3 regions of the Pseudalkalibacillus sp. Hm43 genome follow, and region 3 is predicted to be linked to each of the others. Evidence: a T-box and tRNA genes for the amino acid it is inferred to sense, from the RefSeq annotation. Region 3 holds a T-box; the other regions hold tRNA genes.

What was found. The T-box of region 3 lies ahead of ileS (isoleucine--tRNA ligase). A T-box ahead of a tRNA ligase gene usually reads a tRNA of that ligase, here a tRNA-Ile.
Region 1: it has a tRNA-Ile gene. The T-box ahead of ileS (isoleucine--tRNA ligase) is inferred to sense a tRNA for this amino acid. The anticodon was not compared.
Region 2: it has a tRNA-Ile gene. The T-box ahead of ileS (isoleucine--tRNA ligase) is inferred to sense a tRNA for this amino acid. The anticodon was not compared.

Annotation. Positions count from the first base shown of each region.
Region 1 covers NZ_CM135129.1:2,342,635-2,353,285, reverse strand. The annotation lists gene lysS (lysine--tRNA ligase) at 1-634, shown strand, start outside; rRNA gene ACXQIQ_RS12575 (16S ribosomal RNA) at 982-2,533, shown strand; tRNA gene ACXQIQ_RS12570 (tRNA-Ile) at 2,766-2,842, shown strand; tRNA gene ACXQIQ_RS12565 (tRNA-Ala) at 2,866-2,941, shown strand; rRNA gene ACXQIQ_RS12560 (23S ribosomal RNA) at 3,111-6,047, shown strand; rRNA gene rrf (5S ribosomal RNA) at 6,250-6,365, shown strand; tRNA gene ACXQIQ_RS12550 (tRNA-Val) at 6,374-6,449, shown strand; tRNA gene ACXQIQ_RS12545 (tRNA-Thr) at 6,460-6,535, shown strand; tRNA gene ACXQIQ_RS12540 (tRNA-Lys) at 6,542-6,617, shown strand; tRNA gene ACXQIQ_RS12535 (tRNA-Leu) at 6,642-6,727, shown strand; tRNA gene ACXQIQ_RS12530 (tRNA-Gly) at 6,731-6,805, shown strand; tRNA gene ACXQIQ_RS12525 (tRNA-Leu) at 6,810-6,898, shown strand; tRNA gene ACXQIQ_RS12520 (tRNA-Arg) at 6,924-7,000, shown strand; tRNA gene ACXQIQ_RS12515 (tRNA-Pro) at 7,009-7,085, shown strand; tRNA gene ACXQIQ_RS12510 (tRNA-Ala) at 7,104-7,179, shown strand; rRNA gene ACXQIQ_RS12505 (16S ribosomal RNA) at 7,281-8,832, shown strand; rRNA gene ACXQIQ_RS12500 (23S ribosomal RNA) at 9,018-10,651, shown strand, end outside.
Region 2 covers NZ_CM135129.1:2,118,693-2,129,343, forward strand. The annotation lists rRNA gene ACXQIQ_RS11195 (23S ribosomal RNA) at 1-1,180, opposite strand, end outside; tRNA gene ACXQIQ_RS11200 (tRNA-Ala) at 1,350-1,425, opposite strand; tRNA gene ACXQIQ_RS11205 (tRNA-Ile) at 1,446-1,522, opposite strand; rRNA gene ACXQIQ_RS11210 (16S ribosomal RNA) at 1,627-3,178, opposite strand; gene ACXQIQ_RS11215 (VWA domain-containing protein) at 3,658-4,989, opposite strand; gene ACXQIQ_RS11220 (hypothetical protein) at 5,028-5,324, opposite strand; gene ACXQIQ_RS11225 (hypothetical protein) at 5,343-5,582, opposite strand; gene ACXQIQ_RS11230 (hypothetical protein) at 5,808-6,119, opposite strand; gene ACXQIQ_RS11235 (hypothetical protein) at 6,140-7,378, opposite strand; gene ACXQIQ_RS11240 (pilus assembly protein TadG-related protein) at 7,429-8,148, opposite strand; gene ACXQIQ_RS11245 (hypothetical protein) at 8,154-8,444, opposite strand; gene ACXQIQ_RS11250 (hypothetical protein) at 8,540-8,746, opposite strand; gene ACXQIQ_RS11255 (type II secretion system F family protein) at 8,793-9,731, opposite strand; gene ACXQIQ_RS11260 (type II secretion system F family protein) at 9,736-10,651, opposite strand, start outside.
Region 3 covers NZ_CM135129.1:912,682-923,332, reverse strand. The annotation lists gene ftsZ (cell division protein FtsZ) at 1-346, shown strand, start outside; gene spoIIGA (sigma-E processing peptidase SpoIIGA) at 746-1,669, shown strand; gene sigE (RNA polymerase sporulation sigma factor SigE) at 1,702-2,421, shown strand; gene sigG (RNA polymerase sporulation sigma factor SigG) at 2,515-3,297, shown strand; gene ACXQIQ_RS04880 (YlmC/YmxH family sporulation protein) at 3,449-3,736, shown strand; gene pgeF (peptidoglycan editing factor PgeF) at 3,835-4,656, shown strand; gene ACXQIQ_RS04870 (YggS family pyridoxal phosphate-dependent enzyme) at 4,675-5,352, shown strand; gene ACXQIQ_RS04865 (cell division protein SepF) at 5,387-5,821, shown strand; gene ACXQIQ_RS04860 (YggT family protein) at 5,846-6,100, shown strand; gene ACXQIQ_RS04855 (YlmH family RNA-binding protein) at 6,113-6,892, shown strand; gene ACXQIQ_RS04850 (DivIVA domain-containing protein) at 6,959-7,483, shown strand; T-box leader at 7,526-7,760, shown strand; gene ileS (isoleucine--tRNA ligase) at 7,844-10,603, shown strand.

The sequences.
Region 1 (10,651 bases), 1.4 Mb from region 3:
AAACTTGATCGCTCATGTGGCTGAAGATGTTCTCGGATCGACGACAGTGAAATACGGCGATTATGAAGTAGATCTTAAGCCGCAATGGACTCGCCTCCATATGGTGGATGCGGTGAAAGAGCATACAGGTGTGGACTTCTGGCAAGAGATGAGTGATGAAGAAGCTCGTGCACTTGCAAAAGAACACAATGTCCCTGTTCAAGAAACGATGTCATTCGGACACGTGGTCAATGAATTCTTTGAACACTTCGTTGAAGAGAAACTAATTCAACCGACATTCGTGTACGGACATCCGGTTGCGATTTCTCCATTAGCGAAGAAAAATGCTGAAGACCCTCGTTTCACAGATCGTTTCGAGCTCTTCATCGTCGGACGTGAGCATGCGAATGCCTTCACCGAGTTGAACGATCCAATTGACCAGCGTGAACGATTCGAAGGTCAATTGAAAGAACGTGAGGAAGGAAACGACGAAGCACATATGATGGACAACGATTTCATTGAAGCATTAGAATACGGTCTACCGCCAACCGGAGGACTCGGTATCGGAATTGATCGTATAGTTATGCTGTTAACGGACTCTCCATCGATCCGAGACGTGCTGCTCTTCCCACAAATGAGACACCGCAGCGAGTAAATGAAAACAAAGGGCTGATCCTACAAGGATCGGCTCTTTTTATTTTTACTCAGGAATTTAGATCTATTTTTGAAAAATGTATTGAATCGACTCAAGAAAGATGGTATATTATTTTTCGTCGTTGGAAAAACTGATTTCGCGACAACACACGATGAAATTCTTTGTTGACATCGACAAAGCCGTGTGATAAATTAATAAAGTCGCCAATAAGCGACAAACACAAAAACGGTTCGCTTTTAGCGAGTCGAAAGCTCTTTGAAAACTGAACAAAAGCCAAGCGTGAAACGGGTCTTTTTATAAGAACCCTGAATCAATTTCGATTTACATTTAATGAGCAATCAAACACTTTATTGGAGAGTTTGATCCTGGCTCAGGACGAACGCTGGCGGCGTGCCTAATACATGCAAGTCGAGCGGATCAATGGGGAGCTTGCTCCCCTGAGATCAGCGGCGGACGGGTGAGTAACACGTGGGCAACCTGCCTGTAAGACTGGGATAACTCCGGGAAACCGGGGCTAATACCGGATAATACTGACCACCACATGGTGGAAAGTTGAAAGATGGCTTCTAGCTATCACTTACAGATGGGCCCGCGGCGCATTAGCTAGTTGGTGAGGTAAGGGCTCACCAAGGCGACGATGCGTAGCCGACCTGAGAGGGTGATCGGCCACACTGGGACTGAGACACGGCCCAGACTCCTACGGGAGGCAGCAGTAGGGAATCTTCGGCAATGGGCGAAAGCCTGACCGAGCAACGCCGCGTGAGCGATGAAGGCCTTCGGGTCGTAAAGCTCTGTTGTTAGGGAAGAACAAGTACCGTTCGAATAGGGCGGTACCTTGACGGTACCTAACCAGAAAGCCACGGCTAACTACGTGCCAGCAGCCGCGGTAATACGTAGGTGGCAAGCGTTGTCCGGAATTATTGGGCGTAAAGCGCGCGCAGGCGGTCTCTTAAGTCTGATGTGAAAGCCCACGGCTCAACCGTGGAGGGCCATTGGAAACTGGGGGACTTGAGTACTGGAGAGGAGAGTGGAATTCCATGTGTAGCGGTGAAATGCGTAGATATATGGAGGAACACCAGTGGCGAAGGCGGCTCTCTGGCCAGTAACTGACGCTGAGGCGCGAAAGCGTGGGGAGCAAACAGGATTAGATACCCTGGTAGTCCACGCCGTAAACGATGAGTGCTAGGTGTTGGGGGGTTCCACCCTCAGTGCTGACGTTAACACATTAAGCACTCCGCCTGGGGAGTACGGCCGCAAGGCTGAAACTCAAAGGAATTGACGGGGGCCCGCACAAGCAGTGGAGCATGTGGTTTAATTCGAAGCAACGCGAAGAACCTTACCAGGTCTTGACATCCTTCGCTACTTCTAGAGATAGAAGGTTCCCCTTCGGGGGACGAAGTGACAGGTGGTGCATGGTTGTCGTCAGCTCGTGTCGTGAGATGTTGGGTTAAGTCCCGCAACGAGCGCAACCCTTGATCTTAGTTGCCAGCATTCAGTTGGGCACTCTAAGGTGACTGCCGGTGACAAACCGGAGGAAGGTGGGGATGACGTCAAATCATCATGCCCCTTATGACCTGGGCTACACACGTGCTACAATGGATGGTACAAAGGGCAGCAAAACCGCGAGGTTGAGCGAATCCCATAAAGCCATTCTCAGTTCGGATTGCAGGCTGCAACTCGCCTGCATGAAGCCGGAATTGCTAGTAATCGCGGATCAGCATGCCGCGGTGAATACGTTCCCGGGCCTTGTACACACCGCCCGTCACACCACGAGAGTTTGTAACACCCGAAGTCGGTGAGGTAACCTTTTGGAACCAGCCGCCGAAGGTGGGACAGATGATTGGGGTGAAGTCGTAACAAGGTAGCCGTATCGGAAGGTGCGGCTGGATCACCTCCTTTCTAAGGAGTCCTTTTAGGACATGAGCCCTTCGGGGCAACACGCTTGGTTATTTGTTCAGTTTTGAGAGAGCTAACACTCTCCAACTAAATAGGCTTTTGCGCCTGCGTCTAACAAGAGAACGCTTTGTAGAAGGCTTCCTCGGCGCATGGCAGCAAAGATGCTATTCAAGTAGTAGCCATGTTTAGTTTTGAATGAGCTTGTTTTACATCAATAGATATAACAAGATTGTTCGGGCCTATAGCTCAGCTGGTTAGAGCGCACGCCTGATAAGCGTGAGGTCGGTGGTTCGAGTCCACTTAGGCCCACCATTTATTTTAATAACACCCCTTTCGGGGCCTTAGCTCAGCTGGGAGAGCGCCTGCCTTGCACGCAGGAGGTCAGCGGTTCGATCCCGCTAGGCTCCACCAAAAAACCTATTGACATTTCGTCATTAGGTCCGTATAATGAATATTCGTTGCGCTAAGAAGCAACGAGGATTTTGTTCCTTGAAAACTAGATAACGAAAATTCTTGAAAACAAGACATCGAAACGTCATTTAATGACAAAGTAAGTAAAGTGTAAGTTCATTCATAACGTGGTTAAGTTATGAAGGGCGCACGGTGGATGCCTTGGCACTAGGAGCCGACGAAGGACGGGACGAACACCGATATGCTTCGGGGAGCTGTAAGTAAGCTTTGATCCGGAGATTTCCGAATGGGGGAACCCACTGTCCGTAATGGGACAGTATCCATACCTGAATACATAGGGTATGAGAAGGCAGACCTGGGGAACTGAAACATCTTAGTACCCAGAGGAAGAGAAAGCAATCGCGATTTCCTGAGTAGCGGCGAGCGAAACGGAATCAGCCCAAACCAAGAGGCTTGCCTCTTGGGGTTGTAGGACACTCTATACGGAGTAAGAAAGGAACGGCGTAGGCGAAGCGGTCTGGAAAGGCCCGCTAGAAGAGGTAACAGCCCTGTAGCCAAAACGTCGTTCCCTCCAGAGTGGATCCTGAGTACGGCGGGACACGTGAAACCCCGTCGGAATCTGGGAGGACCATCTCCCAAGGCTAAATACTCCCTAGTGACCGATAGTGAACCAGTACCGTGAGGGAAAGGTGAAAAGCACCCCGGAAGGGGAGTGAAAGAGATCCTGAAACCGTGTGCCTACAAGTAGTCGGAGCCCATTAACGGGTGACGGCGTGCCTTTTGTAGAATGAACCGGCGAGTTACGATAACGTGCAAGGTTAAGTTGAGAAGACGGAGCCGCAGCGAAAGCGAGTCTGAATAGGGCGAAGGAGTACGTTGTCGTAGACCCGAAACCGAGTGATCTACCCATGTCCAGGGTGAAGTTCAGGTAACACTGAATGGAGGCCCGAACCCACGCACGTTGAAAAGTGCGGGGATGAGGTGTGGGTAGGGGTGAAATGCCAATCGAACTCGGAGATAGCTGGTTCTCCCCGAAATAGCTTTAGGGCTAGCCTCGTGGTGAGAGTTCTGGAGGTAGAGCACTGATTGGACTAGGGGTCCCCACAGGATTACCGAATTCAGTCAAACTCCGAATGCCAGGAACTTGTCCACGGGAGTCAGACTGCGAGTGATAAGATCCGTAGTCGAGAGGGAAACAGCCCAGACCATCAGCTAAGGTCCCCAAGTATACGTTAAGTGGAAAAGGATGTGGAGTTGCCCAGACAACCAGGATGTTGGCTTAGAAGCAGCCACCATTTAAAGAGTGCGTAATAGCTCACTGGTCGAGTGACTCTGCGCCGAAAATGTACCGGGGCTAAACGTATCACCGAAGCTATGGATTGTACCTTTGGTACAGTGGTAGGGGAGCGTTCGAAGGGCTGAGAAGCGAGACCGGAAGGACTCGTGGAGCGCTTTGAAGTGAGAATGCCGGTATGAGTAGCGAAAAGAGAAGTGAGAATCTTCTCCATCGAAAGCCCAAGGTTTCCTGAGGAAGGCTCGTCCGCTCAGGGTTAGTCGGGACCTAAGCCGAGGCCGAAAGGCGTAGGCGATGGACAACAGGTTGATATTCCTGTACCACCTCCTTTCCGTTTGAGCAACGGGGGGACGCAGGAAGGTAGGGAGAGCGCGCTGATGGATATGCGCGTCCAAGCAGTCAAGGCCGGTGGATAGGCAAATCCGTCCACCATACGGCAGAGCTGTGATGGCGAGGGAACTAAAGTACCGAAGTCCCTGATCCTACACTGCCAAGAAAAGCCTCTAGCGAGGAAAGAGGTGCCCGTACCGTAAACCGACACAGGTAGGCGAGGAGAGAATCCTAAGATGCTCGGGAGAACTCTCGTTAAGGAACTCGGCAAAATGACCCCGTAACTTCGGGAGAAGGGGTGCTCTGATAGGGTGTATGCCCGAGAGAGCCGCAGTGAAAAGATCCAAGCGACTGTTTAGCAAAAACACAGGTCTCTGCGAAGCCGTAAGGCGAAGTATAGGGGCTGACACCTGCCCGGTGCTGGAAGGTTAAGAGGAGGGGTTATCCCTTACGGGAGAAGCTCTGAATCGAAGCCCCAGTAAACGGCGGCCGTAACTATAACGGTCCTAAGGTAGCGAAATTCCTTGTCGGGTAAGTTCCGACCCGCACGAAAGGTGCAACGACTTGGATACTGTCTCAACGAGAGACCCGGTGAAATTATAGTACCTGTGAAGATGCAGGTTACCCGCGACAGGACGGAAAGACCCCATGGAGCTTTACTGTAGCCTGATATTGGATTTTGGTATCGTTTGTACAGGATAGGTAGGAGCCTTAGAAGCCGGACCGCTAGGTTCGGTGGAGGCGTCGGTGGGATACTACCCTGACGGTATTGAAATTCTAACCCAGGACCGTGATCCGGTTCGGAGACAGTGTCAGGTGGGCAGTTTGACTGGGGCGGTCGCCTCCTAAAGTGTAACGGAGGCGCCCAAAGGTTCCCTCAGAATGGTTGGAAATCATTCGCAGAGTGTAAAGGCACAAGGGAGCTTGACTGCGAGACCTACAAGTCGAGCAGGGACGAAAGTCGGGCTTAGTGATCCGGTGGTTCCGCATGGAAGGGCCATCGCTCAACGGATAAAAGCTACCCTGGGGATAACAGGCTTATCTCCCCCAAGAGTCCACATCGACGGGGAGGTTTGGCACCTCGATGTCGGCTCATCGCATCCTGGGGCTGAAGTAGGTCCCAAGGGTTGGGCTGTTCGCCCATTAAAGCGGTACGCGAGCTGGGTTCAGAACGTCGTGAGACAGTTCGGTCCCTATCCGTCGCGGGCGCAGGAAATTTGAGAGGAGCTGTCCTTAGTACGAGAGGACCGGGATGGACACACCGCTGGTGTACCAGTTGTTCCGCCAGGAGCATCGCTGGGTAGCTACGTGTGGACGGGATAAGTGCTGAAAGCATCTAAGCATGAAGCCCCCCTCAAGATGAGATTTCCCATCGCGTCAAGCGAGTAAGATCCCTCAGAGATGATGAGGTTGATAGGTCTGGTGTGGAAGCGTGGTGACACGTGAAGCTGACAGATACTAATCGATCGAGGACTTAACCACAATACTTAAACATCGAAGATGTTTTCAAGAACCGTTATCTAGTTTTGAGGGAATGGAATTCCTTCAAACTTAATAAAGATTTGTCAGAACCGAGAGATTCAAGGAAGCAAGTGAGCGACCACCGGAGTGTACTTAGCTTGTACATGAGGATGAGAGCGAACGAAGCTGACACAGAATGTCGAAGGTTATCACAAATCATAAGTCTGGTGACGATAGCGAAGAGGTCACACCCGTTCCCATGCCGAACACGGAAGTTAAGCTCTTCAGCGTCAATGGTAATTGGGGGCTTCCCCCTGTGAGAGTAGAACGTCGCCGGGCTTACATATGGAGGATTAGCTCAGCTGGGAGAGCACCTGCCTTACAAGCAGGGGGTCGGCGGTTCGATCCCGTCATCCTCCACCATTTAATTTTTGCTGGCCTAGCTCAATTGGTAGAGCAACTGACTTGTAATCAGTAGGTTGGGGGTTCAAGTCCTCTGGCCAGCACCACTTCAAGAGCCATTAGCTCAGTCGGTAGAGCATCTGACTTTTAATCAGAGGGTCGAAGGTTCGAGTCCTTCATGGCTCACCATCTTTACGAAACATTATAGTATTTGCGGGTGTGGCGGAATTGGCAGACGCGCTAGACTTAGGATCTAGTGTCCTTGCGACGTGGGGGTTCAAGTCCCTCCACCCGCACCATATGCGGAAGTAGTTCAGTGGTAGAACACCACCTTGCCAAGGTGGGGGTCGCGGGTTCGAATCCCGTCTTCCGCTCCATGCTGCCGGGGTGGTGGAATTGGCAGACACACAGGACTTAAAATCCTGCGGTAAGTGATTACCGTGCCGGTTCAAGTCCGGCCCTCGGCACCATTATCGACAACTTTAAAGGCAAAATGCGCCCGTAGCTCAATTGGATAGAGCGTCTGACTACGGATCAGAAGGTTAGGGGTTCGACTCCTCTCGGGCGCGCCATTTTTTTACGGGAAGTGGCTCAGCTTGGTAGAGCACCTGGTTTGGGACCAGGGGGTCGCAGGTTCAAATCCTGTCTTCCCGACCATTTCTTCAACAACATTTTGGGGCCTTAGCTCAGCTGGGAGAGCGCCTGCCTTGCACGCAGGAGGTCAGCGGTTCGATCCCGCTAGGCTCCACCATTTAGCTCTTTGAAAACTGAACAAAAGCCAAGCGTGAAACGGGTCTTTTTATAAGAACCCTGTATCAATTTCGATTTACATTTAATGAGCAATCAAACACTTTATTGGAGAGTTTGATCCTGGCTCAGGACGAACGCTGGCGGCGTGCCTAATACATGCAAGTCGAGCGGATTAATGGGGAGCTTGCTCCCCTGAGATCAGCGGCGGACGGGTGAGTAACACGTGGGCAACCTGCCTGTAAGACTGGGATAACTCCGGGAAACCGGGGCTAATACCGGATAATACTGACCACCACATGGTGGAAAGTTGAAAGATGGCTTCTAGCTATCACTTACAGATGGGCCCGCGGCGCATTAGCTAGTTGGTGAGGTAAGGGCTCACCAAGGCGACGATGCGTAGCCGACCTGAGAGGGTGATCGGCCACACTGGGACTGAGACACGGCCCAGACTCCTACGGGAGGCAGCAGTAGGGAATCTTCGGCAATGGGCGAAAGCCTGACCGAGCAACGCCGCGTGAGCGATGAAGGCCTTCGGGTCGTAAAGCTCTGTTGTTAGGGAAGAACAAGTACCGTTCGAATAGGGCGGTACCTTGACGGTACCTAACCAGAAAGCCACGGCTAACTACGTGCCAGCAGCCGCGGTAATACGTAGGTGGCAAGCGTTGTCCGGAATTATTGGGCGTAAAGCGCGCGCAGGCGGTCTCTTAAGTCTGATGTGAAAGCCCACGGCTCAACCGTGGAGGGCCATTGGAAACTGGGGGACTTGAGTACTGGAGAGGAGAGTGGAATTCCATGTGTAGCGGTGAAATGCGTAGATATATGGAGGAACACCAGTGGCGAAGGCGGCTCTCTGGCCAGTAACTGACGCTGAGGCGCGAAAGCGTGGGGAGCAAACAGGATTAGATACCCTGGTAGTCCACGCCGTAAACGATGAGTGCTAGGTGTTGGGGGGTTCCACCCTCAGTGCTGACGTTAACACATTAAGCACTCCGCCTGGGGAGTACGGCCGCAAGGCTGAAACTCAAAGGAATTGACGGGGGCCCGCACAAGCAGTGGAGCATGTGGTTTAATTCGAAGCAACGCGAAGAACCTTACCAGGTCTTGACATCCTTCGCTACTTCTAGAGATAGAAGGTTCCCCTTCGGGGGACGAAGTGACAGGTGGTGCATGGTTGTCGTCAGCTCGTGTCGTGAGATGTTGGGTTAAGTCCCGCAACGAGCGCAACCCTTGATCTTAGTTGCCAGCATTCAGTTGGGCACTCTAAGGTGACTGCCGGTGACAAACCGGAGGAAGGTGGGGATGACGTCAAATCATCATGCCCCTTATGACCTGGGCTACACACGTGCTACAATGGATGGTACAAAGGGCAGCAAAACCGCGAGGTTGAGCGAATCCCATAAAGCCATTCTCAGTTCGGATTGCAGGCTGCAACTCGCCTGCATGAAGCCGGAATTGCTAGTAATCGCGGATCAGCATGCCGCGGTGAATACGTTCCCGGGCCTTGTACACACCGCCCGTCACACCACGAGAGTTTGTAACACCCGAAGTCGGTGAGGTAACCTTTTGGAACCAGCCGCCGAAGGTGGGACAGATGATTGGGGTGAAGTCGTAACAAGGTAGCCGTATCGGAAGGTGCGGCTGGATCACCTCCTTTCTAAGGAGTCCTTTTAGGACATAAGCCCTTCGGGGCAACACGCTTTGGCTTTTGTTTAGTTTTGAAAGAGCTTATGTTCTTTCAAAAACGTTCCTTGAAAACTAGATAACGAAAATTCTTGAAAACAAGACATCGAAACGTCATTTAATGACAAAGTAAGTAAAGTGTAAGTTCATTCATAACGTGGTTAAGTTATGAAGGGCGCACGGTGGATGCCTTGGCACTAGGAGCCGACGAAGGACGGGACGAACACCGATATGCTTCGGGGAGCTGTAAGTAAGCTTTGATCCGGAGATTTCCGAATGGGGGAACCCACTGTCCGTAATGGGACAGTATCCATACCTGAATACATAGGGTATGAGAAGGCAGACCTGGGGAACTGAAACATCTTAGTACCCAGAGGAAGAGAAAGCAATCGCGATTTCCTGAGTAGCGGCGAGCGAAACGGAATCAGCCCAAACCAAGAGGCTTGCCTCTTGGGGTTGTAGGACACTCTATACGGAGTAAGAAAGGAACGGCGTAGGCGAAGCGGTCTGGAAAGGCCCGCTAGAAGAGGTAACAGCCCTGTAGCCAAAACGTCGTTCCCTCCAGAGTGGATCCTGAGTACGGCGGGACACGTGAAACCCCGTCGGAATCTGGGAGGACCATCTCCCAAGGCTAAATACTCCCTAGTGACCGATAGTGAACCAGTACCGTGAGGGAAAGGTGAAAAGCACCCCGGAAGGGGAGTGAAAGAGATCCTGAAACCGTGTGCCTACAAGTAGTCGGAGCCCATTAACGGGTGACGGCGTGCCTTTTGTAGAATGAACCGGCGAGTTACGATAACGTGCAAGGTTAAGTTGAGAAGACGGAGCCGCAGCGAAAGCGAGTCTGAATAGGGCGAAGGAGTACGTTGTCGTAGACCCGAAACCGAGTGATCTACCCATGTCCAGGGTGAAGTTCAGGTAACACTGAATGGAGGCCCGAACCCACGCACGTTGAAAAGTGCGGGGATGAGGTGTGGGTAGGGGTGAAATGCCAATCGAACTCGGAGATAGCTGGTTCTCCCCGAAATAGCTTTAGGGCTAGCCTCGTGGTGAGAGTTCTGGAGGTAGAGCACTGATTGGACTAGGGGTCCCCACAGGATTACCGAATTCAGTCAAACTCCGAATGCCAGGAACTTGTCCACGGGAGTCAGACTGCGAGTGATAAGATCCGTAGTCGAGAGGGAAACAGCCCAGACCATCAGCTAAGGTCCCCAAGTATACGTTAAGTGGAAAAGGATGTGGAGTTGCCCAGACAACCAGGATGTTGGCTTAGAAGCAGCCACCATTTAAAGAGTGCGTAATAGCTCACTGGTCGAGTGACTCTGCGCCGAAAATGTACCGGGGCTAAACGTATCACCGAAGCTATGGATTGTACCTTTGGTACAGTGGTAGGGGAGCGTTCGAAGGGCTGAGAAGCGAGACCGGAAGGACTCGTGGAGCGCTTTGAAGTGAGAATGCCGGTATGAGTAGCGAAAAGAGAAGTGAGAATCTTCTCCATCGAAAGCCCAAGGTTTCCTGAGGAAGGCTCGTCCGCTCAGGGTTAGTCGGGACCTAAGCCGAGGCCGAAAGGCGTAGGCGATGGACAACAGGTTGATATTCCTGTACCACCTCCTTTCCGTTTGAGCAACGGGGGGACGCAGGAAGGTAGGGAGAGCGCGCTGATGGATATGCGCGTCCAAGCAGTCAAGGCCGGTGGATAGGCAAATCCGTCCACCATACGGCAGAGCTGTGATGGCGAGGGAACTAAAGTACCGAAGTCCCTGATCCTACACTGCCAAGAAAAGCCTCTAGCG
Region 2 (10,651 bases), 1.2 Mb from region 3:
GTACATTTTCGGCGCAGAGTCACTCGACCAGTGAGCTATTACGCACTCTTTAAATGGTGGCTGCTTCTAAGCCAACATCCTGGTTGTCTGGGCAACTCCACATCCTTTTCCACTTAACGTATACTTGGGGACCTTAGCTGATGGTCTGGGCTGTTTCCCTCTCGACTACGGATCTTATCACTCGCAGTCTGACTCCCGTGGACAAGTTCCTGGCATTCGGAGTTTGACTGAATTCGGTAATCCTGTGGGGACCCCTAGTCCAATCAGTGCTCTACCTCCAGAACTCTCACCACGAGGCTAGCCCTAAAGCTATTTCGGGGAGAACCAGCTATCTCCGAGTTCGATTGGCATTTCACCCCTACCCACACCTCATCCCCGCACTTTTCAACGTGCGTGGGTTCGGGCCTCCATTCAGTGTTACCTGAACTTCACCCTGGACATGGGTAGATCACTCGGTTTCGGGTCTACGACAACGTACTCCTTCGCCCTATTCAGACTCGCTTTCGCTGCGGCTCCGTCTTCTCAACTTAACCTTGCACGTTATCGTAACTCGCCGGTTCATTCTACAAAAGGCACGCCGTCACCCGTTAATGGGCTCCGACTACTTGTAGGCACACGGTTTCAGGATCTCTTTCACTCCCCTTCCGGGGTGCTTTTCACCTTTCCCTCACGGTACTGGTTCACTATCGGTCACTAGGGAGTATTTAGCCTTGGGAGATGGTCCTCCCAGATTCCGACGGGGTTTCACGTGTCCCGCCGTACTCAGGATCCACTCTGGAGGGAACGACGTTTTGGCTACAGGGCTGTTACCTCTTCTAGCGGGCCTTTCCAGACCGCTTCGCCTACGCCGTTCCTTTCTTACTCCGTATAGAGTGTCCTACAACCCCAAGAGGCAAGCCTCTTGGTTTGGGCTGATTCCGTTTCGCTCGCCGCTACTCAGGAAATCGCGATTGCTTTCTCTTCCTCTGGGTACTAAGATGTTTCAGTTCCCCAGGTCTGCCTTCTCATACCCTATGTATTCAGGTATGGATACTGTCCCATTACGGACAGTGGGTTCCCCCATTCGGAAATCTCCGGATCAAAGCTTACTTACAGCTCCCCGAAGCATATCGGTGTTCGTCCCGTCCTTCGTCGGCTCCTAGTGCCAAGGCATCCACCGTGCGCCCTTCATAACTTAACCACGTTATGAATGAACTTACACTTTACTTACTTTGTCATTAAATGACGTTTCGATGTCTTGTTTTCAAGAATTTTCGTTATCTAGTTTTCAAGGAACGTTTCTATCATTCTACTAAGAATGATGTGTTTATGAATTATAAAACCCTACCAACGGAATGTCAATAGGATAATGGTGGAGCCTAGCGGGATCGAACCGCTGACCTCCTGCGTGCAAGGCAGGCGCTCTCCCAGCTGAGCTAAGGCCCCAAAAGGTTTATATTCAAAAATGGTGGGCCTAAGTGGACTCGAACCACCGACCTCACGCTTATCAGGCGTGCGCTCTAACCAGCTGAGCTATAGGCCCGAACAATCTTGTTATATATGATGTAAAACAAGCTCATTCAAAACTAAACAAAAGCCAAAGCGTGTTGCCCCGAAGGGCTGTTATGTCCTAAAAGGACTCCTTAGAAAGGAGGTGATCCAGCCGCACCTTCCGATACGGCTACCTTGTTACGACTTCACCCCAATCATCTGTCCCACCTTCGGCGGCTGGTTCCAAAAGGTTACCTCACCGACTTCGGGTGTTACAAACTCTCGTGGTGTGACGGGCGGTGTGTACAAGGCCCGGGAACGTATTCACCGCGGCATGCTGATCCGCGATTACTAGCAATTCCGGCTTCATGCAGGCGAGTTGCAGCCTGCAATCCGAACTGAGAATGGCTTTATGGGATTCGCTCAACCTCGCGGTTTTGCTGCCCTTTGTACCATCCATTGTAGCACGTGTGTAGCCCAGGTCATAAGGGGCATGATGATTTGACGTCATCCCCACCTTCCTCCGGTTTGTCACCGGCAGTCACCTTAGAGTGCCCAACTGAATGCTGGCAACTAAGATCAAGGGTTGCGCTCGTTGCGGGACTTAACCCAACATCTCACGACACGAGCTGACGACAACCATGCACCACCTGTCACTTCGTCCCCCGAAGGGGAACCTTCTATCTCTAGAAGTAGCGAAGGATGTCAAGACCTGGTAAGGTTCTTCGCGTTGCTTCGAATTAAACCACATGCTCCACTGCTTGTGCGGGCCCCCGTCAATTCCTTTGAGTTTCAGCCTTGCGGCCGTACTCCCCAGGCGGAGTGCTTAATGTGTTAACGTCAGCACTGAGGGTGGAACCCCCCAACACCTAGCACTCATCGTTTACGGCGTGGACTACCAGGGTATCTAATCCTGTTTGCTCCCCACGCTTTCGCGCCTCAGCGTCAGTTACTGGCCAGAGAGCCGCCTTCGCCACTGGTGTTCCTCCATATATCTACGCATTTCACCGCTACACATGGAATTCCACTCTCCTCTCCAGTACTCAAGTCCCCCAGTTTCCAATGGCCCTCCACGGTTGAGCCGTGGGCTTTCACATCAGACTTAAGAGACCGCCTGCGCGCGCTTTACGCCCAATAATTCCGGACAACGCTTGCCACCTACGTATTACCGCGGCTGCTGGCACGTAGTTAGCCGTGGCTTTCTGGTTAGGTACCGTCAAGGTACCGCCCTATTCGAACGGTACTTGTTCTTCCCTAACAACAGAGCTTTACGACCCGAAGGCCTTCATCGCTCACGCGGCGTTGCTCGGTCAGGCTTTCGCCCATTGCCGAAGATTCCCTACTGCTGCCTCCCGTAGGAGTCTGGGCCGTGTCTCAGTCCCAGTGTGGCCGATCACCCTCTCAGGTCGGCTACGCATCGTCGCCTTGGTGAGCCCTTACCTCACCAACTAGCTAATGCGCCGCGGGCCCATCTGTAAGTGATAGCTAGAAGCCATCTTTCAACTTTCCACCATGTGGTGGTCAGTATTATCCGGTATTAGCCCCGGTTTCCCGGAGTTATCCCAGTCTTACAGGCAGGTTGCCCACGTGTTACTCACCCGTCCGCCGCTGATCTCAGGGGAGCAAGCTCCCCATTGATCCGCTCGACTTGCATGTATTAGGCACGCCGCCAGCGTTCGTCCTGAGCCAGGATCAAACTCTCCAATAAAGTGTTTGATTGCTCATTAAATGTAAATCGAAATTGATTCGGGGTTTTTATATAAAAACCCGTTTCACGCTTGGCTTTTGTTCAGTTTTCAAAGAGCTGTTTTCGCCTCTCTCCCGAAGCGACTTTTCTAATATACCATCCATGTTATAGACGGTCAACCATAAATCCGAAAAAAATTAAAAAGGATTTTAAACGGTATTAGTGAATGTATTTTATATAGTAAGAAAGTGCTGTAAAGGATGGTGGTCTAATGTGTACAGAATCCTATATTCAATGATCTTCCTACTTTCGTTCTACGGGTTTTTGCAATTGATGAAATTGGTCTTCCGATACATAGTCCCTTACAGTTCCATGGCCGATATCGTACATATTTGTTTAGCCATTGTAATGGGGGTACCTTTCTCTTCGCTCATTGCAGGGTGGCTGACTCCTTTTAGAAGGAAAGAAGAATAGCCGTCGCAGGCTATTCTTCTTATAGTTTAATTGTTTTTCTGTTTTTCATCTAATTCTTTTTGTGCTTGTTTGTGAGCTTCTTCTAATTCTTTTTCCAATTCATCATGACGTTTTTGACTGTATTCCTTCATTGTTTCAGAGCGTTGATAAATCATATCTCTCAAATCTGAATACATGCCCTCTTTCAGCTTTCCTTCATCTTCAATACCGTCTAAGAACCCAGTCAATAGGTTATATTCTTTCTTTGCAAATACGGAGAAGTTGTCATTAATCTTTCTTAGCTTGTTGGATTGGTCTAAATACCAGGTGTTGATATTTATTCCCTCTTTCACATTGTCGAGATCTCTATATATTCCTGCTTTTACTTCATCAACAAACTCCTGCAAGGATTGTTGAAGGTCAGCTTGAGAGTTTACGTCCTTATATTTTCCCCCACCTGCTTGTGCGGTTGCTTTTAATTGTTTCTTGCCTTCTTGGTTTAAGTTAAACCCTATGACATTTACGGTAATGTTTAAGTCCGATTCATGAATTTCTTTTGCAGCCTGGACCGGATCCCCATCACAGGTTTCTACACCATCACTGATGACATAAATGATGTTCTCCACTTCATTACCATTTGCACCTTTAAAATCATCCTTTGCTAACTGTAGCGAAGATGCAATCGGCGTCCAGCCAGTGGGCTTAAACTTGGATAGAGCTGTTTGGAAGTTTTCTTCATTATAGGTGTTCAAAGGATAGACCATTTCACTGCTGTCGCACGACACTTTTTTATCACTATCCGCATTACTTCCTTTGTGACCATAAACTCTTAATGCCACTTTCGTCGATGGATCAAGGTTACTAGCAGCTCGTTTCAACGCTGATTTTGCAAGATCCATCTTCACACCGCCTGTCACCTGTCCAGCCATACTACCACTGGCATCTAATAGAAAGACGATGTTTTTTGGCTTCTTCTGTTCCCCTTCAGCTGCGTTCACTAAATAGGTAGGGTCGAAATCATCATATTGTTGATTAACTTTCTGATAAGGGAACGCCCCATTTGCAATCATAAAGTCATAGATTTGTTCAGTTGAAACATCACTCGGTAGGTCCTTTAGCTCTTTTACAAAATCTTCTTCTAGCTTTTGAGTATCAATTTGGTCTTCATCTTCTTCAAAAATAACTTCCGTATATTTTCCTGCTCCCTGTTCAATGATTCCTTCCGCGTCAGTAGCCGCTTCAGGATAATCGAACGTTTCCTCTTGTTTCTCTTTTGGCTTTTCTTTTTCCTTAGATGCTTCACCACTTGAATCGTTTGAGCATGCTGTGATGAATACTACTAATAGAATAAGAGATATAATCGAATACGCCCTTTTCATATTTTTCCTCCTCAAGTCGTGTATTGTATTATGTAAAATTAGATTTGATTAATGATATAAAGTGCCCAATAAAAGATAACCGTCCAAAAGAAAGCTTGTCCTGCAAGACGTAAGGTGATTCTTTTCGCGTCATTACGCTTGCAGATGTGAGCCAATATGAAAAAGAAATAGCCGATCATAGATAATCCGAAAAGAACATACATCCAAGGAGTTGGATTGACGAGGACCAATCGGTTCCCCTGTATATCTCCTGTCATCAAGAAAGTCATGAACAGAAGCAATAGAGCTCCACCAAAGGAAGCCCACTGTACGATGGACCAATCTTTACTACTCACTAATACTCACTCCTTGAATTAGTTGAAATCACCACGTAGGTACCAGACGAACATTAATCCACCTACTATAATAGCAATCCATGTGATGGTTTGGGCGATGACTTTACCGTTAACCACACCACCATTTCTTCTTCGGACCTCTGCTAAAGTTACTGTGAACACGGATATGACGGTTAATCCAACGAACCAATTAAACCACCATGGCCTTTCAATCATCTTACGGTTTCCTTCACCAACCGGTTCAGTAACTGCAAACATTACCCCTACTGCGCTAATGATGATTAGATAACCTAATATTTGAAATAATCTCCACGTTTTATCACTCATTAGGTTCAACCTCAGATTAAGAATTACTAATTAAGTTAGCCGGTTAGATCCCTGAATAGAAATATAACTCCCCAAAGAATCCGATGTACAAGAATGTTTGGATTATAACTCCAGCATTTATATTCCCGAATGCATCAAAAAAAGACACTTAATCTACTAATTAAAATCTCCTCTTAAATACCAAATAAACATAAGGAAACCTACTGTTATAGCAATCCATAGAAATGTTTGACCGACTACTTTACCTGTAACTTCTCCCCCATTCCGGCGACGGACCTCTGCTAAAGTTACTGTAAATCCAGAAACAAGTAACAGACCAATTAACGGGTTAAACCACCAGGGTCTTCTTACCATTTGATATTCCCCATTACCAACTGGTTCAGCAGTTAAATAAACCGCAAAGAAACCTCCGACAATTATGAATGTATAACAAAATATTTGTACATATTTCCATGTCTTGTCACTCATTAGTTACTCCTTACTAGTAATTATTTGTTCCCTTTTGAATCTACTTTTTGATCCATGTGATTTGACCAGACATCACTTAACTGTTTCTTAAGATATTCATATGAATATTCTACACTCGAATTATTTACAACTTTATTTACATAAGTATCAGGTATCACGAATGATAAACCTACAGCTGAACCTATGAGAAAGTCCATTGCAGTCGCATCACCTTTATAGGCTTGCATCGCAACATTTGAAAAACCACCAATTACCGCACCACCAAATAAATGAGTAGCAAACACTTTAAATGTTCTTACAGAACTTAACAAGCTTTTTGTTAGACCAAAACCAAGTGGTGCAGTTAGAAATGTTACACCTACATCAAAGAACATCTCACCTCTATCTAATTCACCTGTTAAAGCAAAGTTAGTTATATGTGAAAGAAATGTAATAATCGCTAAAGGTGATCCAACCTTTAACCATGCCGCTCCCAATCCTTTCGCCACCTGCAACCCTGCTCTCAAGCCGCTACCACCAGTAGCAAACCTGTTCAAGATATATCCTAGTCTCATAGATGCGAGCTGTCTTCCTCCGGCAATTCTTAAGGCATTCAGCCCTGCTCCTACAGCCCCAATTGCCTGGCCTACACCACCAAGGATTGCGCCTCCTGCAGTCCATCCTAGTGCTCCAGTGAAACTATAGGCATCGGATCCTCCGTTCAGAGCATAATAGAGTCCGCCGGCGAGACCTGCTCCTACTATAGCAACAGCTGCAACGGGTGCGGAGATGATACCTGCAGCAGCAATACCAACCGCTGCGGCTCCCACTCCAACAAAAGCGAGAGAAGATTTGACCCAATCAGGTGTTGCTTCCCAGACATCTCCAGTCCATTCAGTAAAGTCACCCCATTTATTCTTGGTCCAATCCCAACCGTCTGAAGCTTTATCCTTCGTCCATTCCCAGCCGTCAGAAAACTTACCCTTGGTCCACTCCCATGTATCTTTTCCAGCTTCTATCGCCGGATCAAAAAAGTCACGGGTTTTATCAACAAAGTCCCCAGTAATATCTTTCGCTTTTACAAACCAACCAACAAGCCCACCAGGATCATTGTTCTCATTTTCACCAGAACCGTCACCATCTGTACTGGTCAGCCCGTTATCTTCATACTCATAATTGCCGATGTTCGCACTCACACTTGCGACGGGTATGAGCAGAGCAAACAACGTGACGAATAAGATGATCATCCGTTTTTGCCATGTTGCTTTGGAATCCATCATTTCCTTTCCTCCCGAGTTTTCCCTAACCTGTTCATCTCGCCCTAGTTTCACTAGTTACATTCGATGTCGATCCCTTTCGGCTGTTTGATCGTCGCGGAAGCGTCTGCATCAATTCCTTCGAATAACTCATCATCGACTGTGACAAAGCTTCCGTCTTTTTCTGATTCTACGAAAATCTTGAATTCACTCTGTTTGAAATCTACAGTTACGTTGCGGTCAGCTCCATTTTTCTTTGCATAATCTTCTGCAGCCTGACGAATCCGTTCCATGTCTCCTTTTACAGCTGAGCAAGCCATCGAACTAAGCTCATCATCATCATAAAAATACTTTAATGCTTCAACCGGATCGATTTCAGCATCTGGATCTTCCAGCCAATCTTTTAAACTAGGTGGCATTGTCGCTTTTTTATAAATTTTGTTCACTTCATCAATGAGTCCATCGAATATCGTATCTGGATTAGGTGGGGGCTCAGTTTCTTCTCCCTCTCCACCTTCTTCACTTCCATCATCTTCTTTTTTATCATCAAAAAGGTCGCGCAAGTCTTCCAGTTCAGACTCGATTGCATCCGTATACTTTTCTTCATAGACCAACCTAGCCTCTTTCGCAGCTGCTAGCACAGCGGCATCCGCACTCGTCTGGCTGACCCGTTTTGAAATGAACACGTTAAAGAAATCGAAAAACATGAAACTGATAAAAATGGAGGCAAGCAGCATACCTACGATGACTAGGAGCATACTGCCGCCACGTTGATTTTCCAAATACTTTTTCACGTTGATCAATCCTCAATTTCTTCCTCTTTCGGTATCGTTGCATCCGCGTCCAAAGTATAATCAATTTGCCCTACAAGCGGTATGGATACCGTTGGAACTTTGACGACTACTGTAACGGTCACTTCTTCGCCGTTGTCTTCGGTATTTACACTTTCTAATTCCAAGTTCCCAGCAGAAGTTTTGGCTACTTCAGCAGCATTTCCATCCACCGCTGCCGCTCGTGCACCATCACGAGCAGCTGATTCAGAAACAACAACTGTGTAGGCCACTAGGGCCATCTGCCAAATGAACATCATGGCGAGAATCACCATCGGGAATACAGCTATGAATTCGATCAGCTGTGACCCACGCTCATTTTTTGTGAGTTTTTTTAGTCTCCTGAACATATCCGTTACATATCGCTGATCATTTGTGCAATTTTTTCTTTAATCGCATTCGCAATGTCTGTAGCCCCTCCACCTTGTAGGGAACTTGCAATTGCGCCCATGATTGCTAATACAACCAGCCCTAAAGCTACCCACTCCAACGCCTGAGCTCCTCGTTCATTTTTTACATATTTATTGAGAGCAGACGTCATCTTTACATACATTTTCTTCATAATAATATCTCTCCTTTATGGTTAGTAGATTTATAGTAAACCCTTCTTAGAAGAAGGAGTCTAAACCGAATGCACCTGGATTATAAATGACATTCAAGATGAGCATGCCGATAATCAGGAAAAAAACGGCTGGCGCAACAAAGAATGTCGTAACTAACGTAATTTGTGGACTCGCTTTCGCTGCTTTCTCTTTCGCTTTGAATCCACGCATCGCCCGTAAGTCATCCGCCTGAACTTTAAACGTTTCAGAAACCGGAACGCCTAAGGACGAACCTTGCAGCAAGGAAGAGACAAGCATCTTCAACTCTTTGGAAGAGTTTCGATTCAACAGGTTTTCATACGCGGTACGTCTCGGTACACCTAGTTCAATCTCCCGGTTGAACCGGTCGATCTCTTCACTCAATGGGCCCGTCAGCTGTTTCGTCACCTGTTTCAATGCCCCGTCTAAGCTTACCCCAGCCTGCAAAGTGACGCTCACAGTATCTAGGAAATCCGGCATCATCGTACTGATTTGTTCCTGGCGTTCTCTCGCCCTCAACAACAGCCAGAGATTCGGACCGAAAAAGCCTCCTAACGGAAACAGTAAAAGGACCATCAAGCTGAACGGCATACCAAGGAATACATAAAAAATCGAAAAAGTCAGCCCACTCAATCCGAGCACGAAACGCATGCCATAAAAGCTTTCCAATCTTAAACCGAGTGGATTCCCTGCTTTCACCAGCAACAGCTCGTCCTTCTCTTTGTCAGAGAAAAACGGGTATTTGATGCCGGTTGGACCCGCGTATTCAGAAGCTCTGATCAAAGGGCCGGCAATCCGCTCTCTCAGCTTTCGCTTACGCTTCCGTTGCCCCTCTGAAATCTGGACGTGCGAGAGCAATCGTTGCTTTTTCGCTATGAATAGATAGACAAACACAAACCCAATCAATAAAAAAAGTAGAATGAGACTGAATAACAACACTGCATATATACTGAATTGTGGGCTCATTTGCCTACACCCTTATCCTTGTAATTCGTTTGATGAGTAAGAACGCTACACCGATCATGCATGCAAAAACCACGAGCAGGATCAATCCGAATGTCGTGAAGATGACATTCAAAAAGCCTTTGATGAATAAGTTCATCATCACCGCCATCAAGAGCGGCATGATGACGAGAATGTACGCGACCGACTTGGATTCTGCCGTAACGGTTTGAATCTCTTTGTAAACGCGCGCCCGCTCTTCAAGCGTTCCTGCCATCAGTTCCAAAATCTCGGCAAGGTTTCCTCCGACCCGTCTTTGAATCAGGATGGTACTCACGAATATATTGATTTCGTTGCTCGAAACCCTTTCGCGGAACCGGTCCATCACTTCATCCAGATCGTCCCCCAACCGAAGTTGCTGATCCATCAACTTGAACTCCGGACCGGATGGGGCTTTGATCTCATTTCCGACCATCGCGATGCCTTGTGGAATGGTCTGTCCTGCCTTTACAGCGTTCGCCATCATTCGGCAAATCTCAGGCAGCTGTTTGTTAAAGCTCTCATTCCGTTTGTTCTGCCTTGAACTCAAATACAGCTTCGAAGCAAGCCACGTAATCAAATAAGATAAAGCCAGTCCCATGAAAGCGAACAATCCTAAAATGAAGTAGCTGAAAAACCAAAGTGCCGCCATAGTCAGGATATAGATTCCCATGTATTCAGATGGCTGCAATCCAATGTTCGCCTGAACAAGTTTCTTTTTCAGATCCTCGGCCAGTTCGGAGTTGTCAAATCGATCGCCAATCAATAACACAAAACTCTTCCGCTTAAATTGAGCAGAATCTTCAAACCATACTTCTGCCCTCTTCGACGTTTTTTGGATGTTGAGCATCTTCTTGAAGTAAAAAATCGCCAATATGAATGAACATAACGAGGCACTCAACGCA
Region 3 (10,651 bases):
TCTTTATGAAGTAAACGAAGCTGCTGATATCGTATCTTCTGCTTCTGACGAAGATGTAAACATGATTTTCGGTTCTGTCATCAACGAAGATTTGAAAGACGAAATCCTTGTGACGGTCATTGCGACAGGTTTTGATGAAGTTCAAAATCAAGCGAAGCAACAACAACCGCAACGTCCAAAGCAAACGATGAACAACCAAAATCAACAACCTTCACCTCAAAAGAGCCGTGAAGAGCAACCACAACGTCAGGAAAGTCAGCGTTCTACGAATTCGTCACCACAGACGGATATCAACGACACGCTCGACATCCCAGCGTTCTTACGTAACCGTAACCGTCGCCGTTAATAACGATTATGAAGGCCTGTCCCACTTATGGGACGGTCCTTTTTCATGTTAAGGGAGGTAGTTCGTGTACGTAGTATGATGTGACTAATTGGCAAGACGTTCCGCTTTTATCGAGAGATGAATTCCTTTTTTCGGGAAACAAACGAACATTTTCGAGAAACAGCAGTCTCGTCTCCCAAATCCATCGATTTGTTCCCTCTAAAAAGCGGAAGAATTCCAGTCCGTTGTCTCGCAAATCATTTTATGAGCTGAAACATGTACAAAACCCCGAAAAACCACCGACAAAACCTCTATAAATCTTCCAAAATTAATGGGTTGTACACTTCATAAACCGACAGACAATTTTAAGCGGTTTAAGCTATACTGATTTCACAGTTCAAGCTGTGAAAGGAGCGACCAATGACGATATATTTGGATGTCATTTGGTTTCTGAATTTCTGTATCGATTTCATGTTGTTATGGCTTACTTCCATCATCTTAAAAAGAAACACGAAAATGGGAAGATTGATTCTGGGATCATTCTTAGGATCTCTTTACGTACTGTTTTTGTTCTTAGACTCCAGTCTCGTTTACCATCCGATTGTGAAATTCATTTATTCTGTCTTTATCATTATGTGTACATTCGGTTTCAAGCGTTTCCGTTATTTTGTACAAGGCCTATTTATGTTTTATTTTGCGACATTCATAACTGGAGGGGGGATATTAGGAGCACATTATTTTCTTCAATCGGAAGCACAGGTCATGAACGGCGTTCTAATGACCCAGTCAACCGGTATGGGAGATCCAATCAGTTGGTTATTCGTTCTACTCATGGTTCCTGTCATGATTTACTTCACGAAACGTAGAGTCGGGGATATTGAAGTCCGGAAACTGCGGTATGACCAAATTATGAATTTTGAGTTGAAAATAGACTCGACAATCCTGAAAGGACAGGGTCTATTGGACAGTGGGAATCAACTCCATGACCCGATAACGAAAACACCTGTCATGATACTAGATCTGACTGTGTTCGAAAATGAGTTGCCAGACCCAGTCGTACAACAAGCAAAAAGCATAGACCAGCTTGGAGACATGGACGATGAAGAGAATCCATGGATTGACCGGATGCGCATCATTCCATACCGCGCAGTAGGTAGTAGCAATCAATTTCTAATGGGGATCAAAGCCGATCAAATGACGATATGGGCAGATGGGGTGAAATATGAGACCAGAAACTTCATCGTAGGTCTCACCTTCACAAATGTTTCTGGAGAGGGGGAATACCAGGCAATCCTCCATCCGAAAATGCTGTCTCACGCTACGGTCGTCTCATCAGCCTCTTAAGACTCAACCAAATTTTCGAGGGAGGATAAGGAATGGGGAAGCTGAAACTTCGCATTACACTGTTTTGGTATAAGTTGTTGATCAAATTAGGGGTGAAGCAAGAGGAAATCTACTACATAGGTGGTAACGAGGCCCTGCCTTCGCCCCTTTCGAAAGATGAAGAAGCCTTACTCCTGAAAAAGTTACCGAAAGGAGATAAAGCAGCAAGAGCAGTCCTCATCGAACGAAACCTCAGGCTTGTCGTCTATATCGCAAGGAAATTCGAGAACACCGGCATCAACATCGAAGACTTGATCAGCATCGGTACAATCGGTCTGATTAAAGCGGTCAATACATTCAACCCGGAAAAGAAAATCAAACTTGCCACATATGCCTCCAGGTGTATTGAAAATGAAATCCTCATGTATTTAAGAAGGAACAACAAAACGCGTTCTGAAGTTTCCTTCGATGAACCATTGAACGTGGACTGGGACGGGAACGAACTCCTTTTATCCGATGTATTAGGCACAGATGAAGATATCATTACACGGGATATTGAAGCGAGTGTCGACCGGAAACTGTTGATTAAGGCCTTATATTCCTTGTCTCCTAGAGAAAAACAAATCATGGAGCTCCGCTTTGGTCTTGCGGGTGGTGAAGAAAAGACCCAAAAAGATGTGGCTGATCTTTTGGGCATTTCCCAATCTTATATATCGAGGCTTGAAAAGCGCATTATCAAGCGTCTTCAAAAAGAATTCAATAAGATGATGTAGCAGGACATTCGACACATTTTGAATGCTTGTGCATAAATTTCCCTCCTGAGGAGATACTTATTTTTACAGTTACTCCCAATTGGAGGGGAAGATATGACACGAAATAAAGTTGAAATTTGCGGTGTGGATACATCTAAGCTTCCAGTTTTGAAAAACACAGAAATGAGAATTTTGTTCAAAGAAATGCAGAGTGGTGATTTATCAGCAAGAGAAAAATTAGTCAATGGTAACTTGAGATTGGTTTTGAGTGTCATCCAACGGTTCAATAATCGTGGAGAATATGTCGATGATTTGTTCCAGGTCGGATGCATCGGTCTCATGAAGTCCATTGATAATTTTGATTTAGGACAAAATGTTAAATTTTCAACTTATGCCGTCCCGATGATCATTGGAGAAATCAGAAGATACTTAAGGGATAACAATCCGATTCGTGTATCTCGTTCATTGAGGGACATTGCGTACAAAGCCCTTCAAGTGCGTGACAAGATCGTCAGTAAGGAATCGCGTGAACCGAACCCGACTGAAATCGCCCGGGAATTAGGCGTCACGAAAGAAGAAGTCGTTTTTGCACTGGATGCCATCCAAGATCCGGTTTCATTGTTTGAACCGATCTATAATGATGGTGGCGAACCGATCTACGTGATGGATCAGATCAGTGATGACAAGCAGAAGGACTATCAATGGATTGAAGAGATAGCTCTACGCGAAGCCATGACTCGTCTTAACTCACGTGAAAAGATGATTTTGACGATGCGTTTCTTCCAAGGAAAAACGCAAATGGAAGTGGCTGATGAAATCGGCATTTCTCAAGCCCAAGTTTCTCGACTCGAGAAAGCAGCCATCAATCAGATGAACAAGAGTATACAGAGCAGTTGAATCAAGAATAATTGAGCACTGACCCGAAGTGTCCTAACGACACTGAAACCCGGGTCAGTGCTTTTTTTGTTCATATAAAATCAGAGCCTCATATATTTAATAGAGAAGCCTTGTTTAACGTTAGCCAATTATGAAAGGCAGGGAGTAAAACGTGATAAAGATCTCTGAATTCCAAGTAAAGGATGTTGTCAACGTTTCTAACGGCCGTAAGCTCGGACATATTGCAGACCTTGAAATCAATCTTGGTACTGGTAAAATTGAAGCCATCGTCATTCCCGGAGCCGGACGGATGATGGGCTTCATGAGGAAGGAAAATGATATCATCATCCCATGGAGAGATATTGTAAAGATCGGAAAAGATGTCATCCTGGTCCGTTTTGAAGATCACTCGGAAAATCAACTTTCACCACAAGGATTCCATAATTCTACGAAAAGTTAAAAGCCGAGAAGCAGTTCTCCAACAATTCAACAAGTTGTGATAAAATAAGGAAAGCGCAACAAAAAGTCGACATTACTGTTGAGATTTGAGGGTTGAATATGGTTGAATCATTCCGACAAAAGCATGAGCGATACTTCCAAATCGAGGGTATTGATTCCCCGAACAAGCAGGTATTCGCCGGATTTTCCACCCGGCATGGCGGATGCAGCCACTCTCCATTTCAATCCTTGAATCTTGGTCTTCATGTCAACGATGAAACTGACAAAGTGATTGAAAACCGTAAGCGTCTTGCAGAATCGATTGGGACAACACTCGATCAGTGGATTTTTGCAGATCAAGTCCATGATAAAGAGGTACAAGAAGTGTCCAAAATGGATCGTGGCAAGGGTTCAATTTCCTATAATACGGGAATAATGGGTACTGATGGTTTGTACACGAAGGATCCGAATACAGTACTTGCTCTTGGTTATGCGGACTGTGTGCCAATCTATTTTATATCGAAAAGTCATTCCATCATCGGGGTGGTCCACGCAGGGTGGAAAGGCACGGTTTCTGGAATTGCCCAAGAAATGATTTCCAAATGGGAAAAGAATGAGCATGTGCCTGCTTCTGATATCGAAGCTTGGATCGGTCCTTCCATACAGCAATGCTGTTATGAAGTGGATGAGCGCGTCATTTCTCATGTGGAAGCCATCTTACCAGAAGGGTCCTCGAAACCTTATACGCAGAAAAGTGAAGGAAAGTACATGTTGAACCTGCAGATGTTGAATAAGCAATTGCTGCTCCAATCGGGGATACGAGAAGAACATATTCATGTCACCGACCACTGCACGAGCTGTGGGGTTGAAGATTTCTTTTCACATCGTAAAGAAAATGGAAGCACCGGCAGAATGCTAGCTTTCATCATGATGAAAGAGTAGGAGGTGAAACCGGTAATTTTGAATATCCAAGATAACTTGAATCACATACGTCATAGAATTGAAACGGCTTGTCAGAAGACAAGTCGGGATCCTGAAGATGTATCTGTGGTTGCTGTCACTAAATACGTGAGCGTCGAGACCACACAAAATGCGGTTGATGCTGGAGTTGTTCATCTTGGGGAAAATCGGGATGAAGGGTTCTTACATAAGCATGGACAAGTTACCGGCGACATCCGATGGCATTTCATAGGGACACTCCAGTCCCGTAAAGTGAAATCCATCATCGATAAGGTGGATTACATACATTCGCTCGACCGCAAGTCATTAGCAAAAGAAATCAATAAACGGGCTGATCGTAAAGTGAAGTGCTTCGTTCAAGTCAACGTTTCCGGTGAAGAGTCGAAACATGGAATAGAGCCTGAGCAGTTGATTGATTTCATTAAACAACTCGAGCCTTATGACTCGATTGAAGTTGTAGGCTTAATGACGATGGCACCGCATATTGAGGACGAGGAGCGATTGCGGAACATATTTAAAAAGACTCGCAAACTGCAGACAGATGTACAAGCTCTGAATCTTCCGTTTGCTCCTTGCACAGAGCTGTCCATGGGCATGTCAAATGATTATGAGATTGCCGTAGAGGAAGGTGCGACATTCGTACGAATCGGCACTTCTTTAGTCGGTAAAGAAATATAAATGGTATTGAACATATACTATAAGGAGGCTCACCATGGGAATCAAATCGAAGTTGAAACATTTTTTTGCATTTGATGACGACATGTACGAAGAAGAAGTATATGAAGTCGATGAAGAAAACGGCGAAGAATATGAAACGATGAGCCGTTCTCGACGGGATCAGAAGAGCCAGAGTCAGAACATCGTCAGTCTGCAAAGTGTCCAACAACAAGTCAAAGTGGTTTTGCTAGAGCCGCGTACATATTCTGAGGCACAAGAAATTGCAGATCAATTAAAAAACCGCCGTGCGGTTGTCATGAATCTCCAGAGAATCCCACTCGATCAAGCGAAGCGAATTGTCGATTTTCTAAGCGGCACCGTGTATGCCATCGGTGGAGATATACAGAAGCTTGGACCGAATACGTTCATGTGCACTCCAGATAATGTGGATGTGTCAGGTGCCATCTCAGAAATGGCTGGAGAAGAATAGTAGAACAAAAGGGTGGTATAGAGCATGCTATTAGAAATAATCTTGTTTGGAGTCAGCGCTTACAGATGGCTGATCATCATTTACATTTTCATGTCCTGGGTACCGAATGCCAGAGAATCTTCCTTTGGACAATTTTTAGGATCCATTTGTGAGCCGTTCTTATCCTGGTTCCGTAAGATCATTCCGCCGCTTGGGATGATTGATCTTTCCCCAATCGTCGCATTGTTTGCACTTTACTTTGTTGAAATCGGAATCGTTTCGTTATTCAACATGTTTTAGGTTGGATTGAGGATGTCTATTTACGAACATTTCAGACCAGAAGAACAACCATTCATTGATCAAGTCTTGGAATGGCGGAGGATTGTAACAGACCAATATCGGATGAAAGTGACAGATTTTCTGGATCCAAGAGAACAACAGATTCTAGTTGCTCTGATGGGTAAGAATGATGAGATACAATTCGATTTATGGAAGGGGTACCAGGGCATCGAGAGAACTCGAACCTTGTTGTACCCCGTTTATTATGAACCTGAAGCGGATGATTACGAAGTCCAATGTCTTGAAGTGGAGTATCCTTCCAAGTTCGTGACGTTGAAGCATTCGGACATCCTCGGTGCCTTGATGAGCCTGGGAATAAAGCGGAAGAAATTCGGGGATATCCTTATCGCGGACGAAAGATGCCAGATCGTCGTTGCTGGAGAAATTGCTGATTATGTCCGTTTGAATCTGACATCAATAGGGAAGAGCAAGGTGAAGGTTAGTGAGATTCCAAGCAATCAACTGATCCAGACGGATGACGAATGGGCTGACTCACAGAGCACCGTTTCCTCACTCCGTCTTGATGTCATTCTTGCGGAGATATTCCGTCTCTCACGTGCGAAAGTCGTACCTTTCATCACGAATAAAAAGGTCAAGTTGAACTGGAAAGTTGTCGAACAACCATCGAGCTTACTTGAAGCGGGTGACCAGATTTCAGTCCGAGGTTTAGGCCGGGCAAAGCTCATTTCCATAGATGGACAGAGCAAAAAGGGAAAGTGGAAAATCTCTTACGGAACAAAAAAATCGAAATGACAGCAGGAATCAATAGACAATATGTCGAAAAAACAGTTAGTAAGACATCGATACGGGGGTGGCGTCATGCCTTTAACACCATTGGATATTCATAATAAGGAATTCAATCGAGGATTCCGTGGCTATGATGAAGATGAAGTGAATGAGTTTTTGGATCAGGTCATCAAGGATTATGAGACTGTGATCCGCGAAAAGAAAGACTTGCAAGAAAAGCTAGCCAAGATGGAAGAAAAATTGACTTATTTCTCTAACATTGAAGAAACGTTGAACAAGTCCATCGTAGTTGCGCAGGAAACAGGGGAAGAAGTGAAGCGCAACGCGAACAAAGAAGCGCGTCTTATCATCAAGGAAGCAGAGAAGAACGCTGATCGAATCATTAATGAATCACTAGCGAAGTCTCGTAAAGTCATGTTGGATATCGAAGAATTGAAAAAGCAATCATCTGTATATCGTACACGGTTCCGCATGTTGATAGAGGCTCAATTGGAAATGCTGAAGAATGAAGATTGGGATCAGCTCATGCCTCCAGAAGATGAGGATGAAGAGTACCAAATTCAAGAGTCCGAAACTGAAAATGCAAACGTCACTTGACGAAGTGAATTTGAATCCGATATACTTTTAGAACAGTCTAAAACGAAAACTAGGATGGGGACAGTACGTTTCAGAAACTTTCCGAGCGAGTCGGGAATGGTGGAAGCCTGACAAAGGTTCTGATATCGGAAAATCACCCCGGAGTTCCTGCGCTGAAATATAAAGTAAGCGAGGGCGGGTCATTCACGTTACGAATGCTTAAGTGGGTCATGACTTTCGTTAATCTGAGTCATGCACCTATTAGGGTGGTACCGCGAGCAACCTTCTCGTCCCTATTTGGGATGAGAAGGTTTTTTTGTTCTCGATTACTACCACAAAGCAGCCAAAAAGATAAGAAAATAAGAAAGGCAGGAAAGATGGATGAATTATAAAGATACCTTGCTCATGCCGAAGACAGACTTCCCAATGCGAGGCGGTCTTCCAAATAAGGAACCTAAAATCCAGGAGAACTGGGAAAACGAAAAGATCTATGAAAAAGTGCAGGAGAAGAACAAAGACCTTCCAAAGTTCATTCTCCATGATGGACCTCCATATGCAAATGGGGATATCCATCTCGGTCACGCTGAAAACAAAATTCTGAAGGACATCATCGTCCGTTATAAATCGATGAACGGTTTCAATGCACCTTACGTTCCTGGTTGGGATACACACGGATTGCCGATTGAAACAGCGCTAGCGAAAAAGAAAAAAGTGAACCGTAAAGAACATTCCATTGCCGAGTTCCGTAGAATGTGTGCGGAGTATGCGATGGAACAAGTGAAGCTTCAAAAAGAACAATTCAAACGCCTGGGTGTACGCGGTGATTGGGAGAACCCATACATCACGTTGAACAAAGAGTATGAAGCAGAACAGATCAAAGTATTCGGAGAAATGGCGAACAGAGGTCTTATCTATAAAGGGAAGAAACCTGTCTACTGGTCTCCATCATCTGAGTCAGCGTTTGCTGAAGCTGAAATCGAATATCAAGATAAGCGTTCTCCATCCATCTACGTCGCTTTCCCTGTGAAGGATGGCAAAGGCGTGTTGGAACAGGATGTTTCCGTTGTCATTTGGACGACGACGCCTTGGACGCTTCCTGCCAACCTAGGTATTTCCGTACATCCTGATTACACTTATGTGGTTGTCGAAGCGAATGGACGTAAATTTGTCGTCGTAGAAGACCTTCTCGATCACCTTACGACTGAACTGGATTGGGAAAACGCAGAAGTATTGAAAAAAGTGAAAGGTGCAGAACTCGAACATGTCGTTACGACGAACCCACTTTATGACCGTGATTCACTTGTCGTGTTGAGTGATCATGTCACGACTGATTCTGGTACCGGTTGTGTCCATACCGCACCAGGTCATGGTGAGGATGACTTCAAAGTCGGTAAACGTTATAACCTGGGCATCCTTTGTCCTGTAGACGACAAGGGATATATGACTGAGGAAGCACCTGGATATGAAGGCATGTTCTATGATGAAGCGAACAAGCCGATCACTGAGAAGCTGAAAGAACTCGGTGCGTTATTGAAGCTTGAGTTCATCACACACTCTTATCCACATGACTGGAGAACGAAGAAGCCGATCATCTTCCGTGTGACTGACCAATGGTTTGCATCGATTGATAAAATCAAAGATCAGATTTTATCCGAAATCAAAGATGTGAAATGGTACCCTAGCTGGGGTGAGACTCGTCTCCACAACATGGTCAAGGACCGAGATGACTGGTGTATCTCCCGTCAAAGGGCTTGGGGTGTTCCGATTCCTGTATTTTATGGTGAAGACGGTGAACCGATCATCACACCAGAAACGATCGAACATATCTCGAACTTGTTCAGAGAGCATGGCTCAAATGTCTGGTTCGAGTGGGACACGAAAGACTTGCTTCCGGAAGGATTCAAATCTGAACACAGCCCGAACGGAGAATTCACGAAAGAGACCGACATCATGGATGTATGGTTCGACTCCGGTTCTTCTCACCAAAGCGTGTTGAACGAACGCCCTGAACTCGAACGTCCGGCTGATGTCTATCTAGAAGGTACCGACCAATACCGTGGTTGGTTCAACTCATCCCTTTCTACTAGCGTCGCTGTGACAGGGAAAGCACCTTACAAAACGATCATCACGCACGGATTCACGTTAGATGGTGACGGTAAAAAGATGAGTAAGTCCCTTGGGAATGTCATCGACCCAATCAAGGTCATGAAGCAGCTTGGAGCAGATATCATCCGTCTTTGGGTCTCGTCCGTCGACTACCAATCTGACGTACGTGTATCAGACGATATCTTGAAGCAAGTTTCGGAAGTGTATCGTAAAATCCGGAACACCCTTCGATTCATGCTTGGTAACTTGAACGGATTCGACCCTGCACAGCATCGTGTCCAATATGAAGATATGAATGAATTGGATCAATACATGGCTGTGAAGGTGAACGAACTCGTCGACCGTGTCAAACACGCGTACGATGATTATCAATTCCTATCGGTGTACAATGCAATTCACAACTTCTGTACGATCGAATTGAGCTCCTTCTATCTCGATCTTGCGAAGGATACGTTGTACATTGAAGCAGAAGACGATCATAAACGTCGCTCTATGCAAACAGTCCTTTATGACAGTGTTGTTGCGTTGACGCAAATGGTTGCACCTATTCTTGCGCACACTGCAGAAGAGGTTTGGGAATACATCCCTGGCGATAAGGAAGCAAGTGTCCAACTGAGCCACATGCCTGAAGTGAAGGAATACGATAACGCTGATGCATTGTTGAAAAAATGGGATCAAATGTTGGATATCCGTGACGAAGTATTGAAGGCTCTTGAAAACGCCCGTAATGAAAAAGTCATCGGTAAATCTCTTGCAGCATCCATCAAGCTGTACCCATCTAAGGATGCAAAAGAATTATTGGAAAGCGTAATGGAACTTGATAAATTCTTCATCGTTTCCGATGCTGAAGTAGTCGGTACGAAAGAAGAAGCGCCAAAAGACGCTGAAGCATACGATCAAGTTGCCATCGTTGTTCGAGCTGCAGAAGGTGAAACATGTGAACGTTGCTGGACGGTTACAACAACAGTCGGACAGGACGAACAACATCCAACCCTCTGTCAACGTTGTGCGACAGTCGTAAAGAATAACTATTGATATTTATTTAAAAAAAAGGCTTAGAGGAGAATTTTTCTTCTCTAAGCC